Regions from separate parts of the Geobacillus stearothermophilus ATCC 12980 genome, predicted to be linked through region 1. Evidence: a T-box and tRNA genes for the amino acid it is inferred to sense, from the RefSeq annotation. Region 1 holds a T-box; the other holds one or more tRNA genes.
What was found. The T-box of region 1 lies ahead of leuS (leucine--tRNA ligase). A T-box ahead of a tRNA ligase gene usually reads a tRNA of that ligase, here a tRNA-Leu.
Positions count from the first base shown of each region.

Region 1 (2,375 bases):
AGCGGAAGCGCCGAACGGGGGACGGGGCGCCCCGGGCGCACATCCGCGCCCTTGTCCTTCTTTGCGCCGGCTATGGATTATGCTGGATGAGTTACGTCCAATGGTCGACGACGATCGCCGCCTATACGCGCGAGCTTTCCATTCCGGTTCATCACTACAGCTTGCTTTGGACGATCAACGGCGCCTTGATCGTGCTCGGCCAGCCGCTGTTGGCGCCGTTGGTCCGCCGCTTTATGCCGGGGATGAAGCGGCAGATCGCCATCGGGTTCGCCGTTTTCACCGTCTCGTTTGCGATATTGTTTGGCGCGGATTCACTTTTGCAATTTGCGACGTCGATGGTTGTGCTCACGATCGCCGAAATGATCGTCTGGCCGGCGATTCCGGCGGTGGTGAACGAGCTGGCGCCGCTGGGGAGAGCCGGGTTTTACCAAGGGATCGTCAACGGCACGGCCACGGCTGGACGGATGATCGGGCCGGTCCTCGGCGGGTGGGTCGCCGATGCGTTCGGAATGAAACCGCTCATCGGATTGCTTGTCGCCTTCGCTCTGCTGGCCGTCGGCGCGGCGCTCGTGTATGACCGGGGGCTGCCGAAGCGGGCGGAAGAGGCGGGGGAAAAAACGGCTGTGACCGTCTAGTTTTTCGCTTGCAATCGATCGACAAATTTTTTACAATAATAATAAATTTGTCATCATAAAGCGAACAACGGTGAAGAGGAATAGTAGCGGGCTTGATGGACGGCAGAGAGTTGACGGTCGGTGCGAGTCAACCGAAGTCAATCCGCGAACTCGCCTCGGAGTTGCCGGCGTGAACGGCTGCGGCCGATAACGCCGGCCGTGAATCTGCGTTAAGGAACAAAGCGGGTGCGCCATAGGCGCGCCAAAAAAGGGTGGTACCGCGGGAAGTGTTCCTCTCGTCCCTTTTGTTCGGGATGAGGGGTTTTTTTGTACATATTTTCGTCTATGATGCAAGTAGAACTGGATAGGAGGAGTGCTGCGATGAGCTTCAACCACCGCGAAATTGAACAAAAATGGCAGGACTATTGGGAGAAAAACAAAACGTTCCGCACGCCCGATGATGACGACAAGCCGAAGTTTTATGTGCTTGACATGTTCCCGTATCCGTCCGGCGCCGGCTTGCACGTCGGCCATCCGGAAGGGTATACGGCAACCGACATTTTGGCGCGCATGAAGCGGATGCAAGGGTACAACGTCCTTCACCCGATGGGCTGGGACGCATTTGGGCTGCCGGCCGAGCAATATGCGCTTGACACCGGCAACGACCCGGCGGAGTTTACGCAAAAAAACATCGACAACTTCCGCCGGCAGATCAAATCGCTCGGGTTCTCATACGACTGGGACCGTGAAATCAACACGACCGACCCGAATTATTACAAATGGACGCAATGGATTTTCTTGAAGCTGTATGAAAAAGGGCTCGCCTACATGGATGAAGTGCCGGTCAACTGGTGCCCGGCGCTCGGCACCGTGCTGGCGAACGAAGAGGTGATCAACGGCCGGAGCGAGCGCGGCGGACATCCGGTCATTCGCAAGCCGATGCGGCAATGGGTGTTGAAAATCACCGCCTACGCCGACCGGCTGCTCGAAGACTTAGAAGAGCTCGACTGGCCGGAAAGCATTAAGGAAATGCAGCGCAACTGGATTGGCCGTTCGGAGGGAGCGGAAATCGAGTTCGCCGTCGACGGCCATGACGAAACGTTCACCGTCTTCACGACGCGGCCCGATACGCTGTTTGGCGCGACGTACACCGTCTTGGCGCCGGAGCATCCGCTCGTGGAAAAAATCACAACGCCGGAGCAAAAGCCAGCCGTTGACGCCTACTTAAAGGAAATTCAAAGCAAAAGCGACCTTGAGCGCACCGATTTGGCGAAAGAAAAAACGGGTGTGTTCACCGGCGCGTACGCCATTCACCCGGTCACCGGCGATCGGCTTCCGATTTGGATCGCCGACTACGTCTTGATGAGCTACGGCACCGGAGCGATCATGGCCGTGCCGGCGCACGATGAGCGCGACTATGAATTCGCGAAAACATTCCACTTGCCGATCAAAGAAGTCGTTGCCGGCGGGAATATCGAAAAGGAAGCGTACACCGGAGATGGTGAGCATATCAACTCCGAGTTTTTAAACGGCTTGAATAAGCAGGAAGCGATCGACAAAATGATCGCCTGGCTTGAGGAGCATGGCAAAGGGCGGAAAAAAGTGTCGTACCGGCTGCGCGACTGGCTGTTCAGCCGCCAGCGCTACTGGGGCGAGCCGATTCCGATCATCCATTGGGAAGACGGCACGATGACGCCGGTGCCGGAAGAGGAATTGCCGCTTGTGTTGCCGAAAACGGATGAAATCCGTCCGTCGGGAACG
Region 1 covers NZ_CP128494.1:2,241,157-2,243,531, reverse strand. The annotation lists gene QSJ10_RS12100 (MDR family MFS transporter) at 1-635, shown strand, start outside; T-box leader at 697-921, shown strand; partial or broken gene leuS (leucine--tRNA ligase) at 996-2,375, shown strand, end outside.

Region 2 (2,375 bases), 680 kb from region 1:
GGAAACGATGAAGCGCATGAAATGGACGAAGATTTCCTCGAAGCGCTCGAATACGGCATGCCGCCGACGGGCGGACTCGGGATCGGGGTCGACAGGTTAGTCATGCTTTTGACCAATTCACCGTCTATTCGCGATGTATTGCTCTTCCCGCAAATGCGCCATAAATAACCACGATCGTCCCCTGTTGCGAACAACGGCAGGGGACAGTTTGTTATGAGAACTCGATTCAAGAAAAAGCCGGCTGCTGCCAGCCCCTAAGAAGGCCGGTGAAAAACAACGGATTCGTTTGGTTTTTGAGAAATCGAAAGGAACGAAGTTATAGTGTTGCAAAGTTTCTCAATTTGCCGCCCGTCCTAGACAAATGGAAAGATCTAAACCGGAAAATCGTTGATCATTACTATCGTCTTGGCAAATCATATTTGCATCATACACCACTCGCATTTGCCTATAAAACGTACCAACGATAATTTTCGTTCGACGATTGACTTTTAGTCATAGAATGTATATAATGAGCAATGTTGTTTTTGAGAACAAAACAAAAAACGAAATGAGTTGACAAGCTTTCTTCAGTGTGTTATATTATGATAGCACGTGAGACGTCAATAATGACGAACAAAAGGATATTGACAAGCAAACAAATTTGGTTATAATATAACTTGTCTGTTCTGTTGACTGCCTAGTGATGATAGCGGAGGGGAAACACCCGTTCCCATCCCGAACACGGAAGTTAAGCCCTCCAGCGCCGATGGTAGTTGGGGCCAGCGCCCCTGCGAGAGTAGGTCGTCGCTAGGCAACAGCGTGGAGGATTAGCTCAGCTGGGAGAGCACTTGCCTTACAAGCAAGGGGTCGGCGGTTCGATCCCGTCATCCTCCACCATTTATATACCATGAGCCATTAGCTCAGTAACGAGCGCTGCATCTTTGAGTTCGCTGCGAGTTGCCTCGGCGCACTGAGCTTCCTTGAAACAGCTAGTAGAGGAAGAGGCAGGTAGAGCTCATCAGTACGTAGAGTGTTATGATCAACTATGAGCCATTAGCTCAGTAGGTAGAGCATCTGACTTTTAATCAGAGGGTCGGAGGTTCGAGTCCTCCATGGCTCACCACCAACTATATATTTGCGGGTGTGGCGGAATTGGCAGACGCGCTAGATTCAGGGTCTAGTGCCCTTTACGGGCGTGGGGGTTCGAGTCCCTTCACCCGCATAATGATTTGGGCGGAAGTAGTTCAGTGGTAGAACACCACCTTGCCAAGGTGGGGGTCGCGGGTTCGAGTCCCGTCTTCCGCTCCATTTATTTGCCTGTTAGCCGGGGTGGCGGAATTGGCAGACGCACAGGACTTAAAATCCTGGGGTAGGTAACTACCGTGCCGGTTCGAGTCCGGCCCTCGGCACTTGCGCTCGTAGCTCAATTGGATAGAGCATCTGACTACGGATCAGAAGGTTAGGGGTTCGAATCCTCTCGAGCGCGTTAGCGGGAAGTAGCTCAGCTTGGCAGAGCACATGGTTTGGGACCATGGGGTCGCAGGTTCAAATCCTGTCTTCCCGATAGCGTCCGCATGGGGCCTTAGCTCAGCTGGGAGAGCGCCTGCTTTGCACGCAGGAGGTCATCGGTTCGATCCCGATAGGCTCCATTATCGTTCCTTGAAAACTGAACGAAACGAAGCGCGACGAAAAGCGGAGGTTCGCGGGTCGCCGCGACGGGCAAATGTTCTTCGCCTGCAAGGGTGCTTGCACCCGGAAGGTGAAGGTTATTTGACCCCGAGCGGCGGCGGACCGAAGCTGGACAATACGAAAAGCAGAGGTCCGCATTGGCCGAAGCAAAAGCCAATCAACTTTCTTTGGAGAGTTTGATCCTGGCTCAGGACGAACGCTGGCGGCGTGCCTAATACATGCAAGTCGAGCGGACCGGATTGGGGCTTGCCTTGATTCGGTCAGCGGCGGACGGGTGAGTAACACGTGGGCAACCTGCCCGCAAGACCGGGATAACTCCGGGAAACCGGAGCTAATACCGGATAACACCGAAGACCGCATGGTCTTCGGTTGAAAGGCGGCCTTTGGGCTGTCACTTGCGGATGGGCCCGCGGCGCATTAGCTAGTTGGTGAGGTAACGGCTCACCAAGGCGACGATGCGTAGCCGGCCTGAGAGGGTGACCGGCCACACTGGGACTGAGACACGGCCCAGACTCCTACGGGAGGCAGCAGTAGGGAATCTTCCGCAATGGGCGAAAGCCTGACGGAGCGACGCCGCGTGAGCGAAGAAGGCCTTCGGGTCGTAAAGCTCTGTTGTGAGGGACGAAGGAGCGCCGTTCGAAGAGGGCGGCGCGGTGACGGTACCTCACGAGAAAGCCCCGGCTAACTACGTGCCAGCAGCCGCGGTA
Region 2 covers NZ_CP128494.1:87,709-90,083, forward strand. The annotation lists gene lysS (lysine--tRNA ligase) at 1-168, shown strand, start outside; rRNA gene rrf (5S ribosomal RNA) at 676-792, shown strand; tRNA gene QSJ10_RS00445 (tRNA-Val) at 801-876, shown strand; tRNA gene QSJ10_RS00450 (tRNA-Lys) at 1,027-1,102, shown strand; tRNA gene QSJ10_RS00455 (tRNA-Leu) at 1,117-1,201, shown strand; tRNA gene QSJ10_RS00460 (tRNA-Gly) at 1,213-1,287, shown strand; tRNA gene QSJ10_RS00465 (tRNA-Leu) at 1,303-1,388, shown strand; tRNA gene QSJ10_RS00470 (tRNA-Arg) at 1,392-1,465, shown strand; tRNA gene QSJ10_RS00475 (tRNA-Pro) at 1,470-1,543, shown strand; tRNA gene QSJ10_RS00480 (tRNA-Ala) at 1,556-1,628, shown strand; rRNA gene QSJ10_RS00485 (16S ribosomal RNA) at 1,833-2,375, shown strand, end outside.
Region 2: it encodes a tRNA-Leu, which carries the amino acid that the T-box ahead of leuS (leucine--tRNA ligase) is inferred to sense. The anticodon was not compared.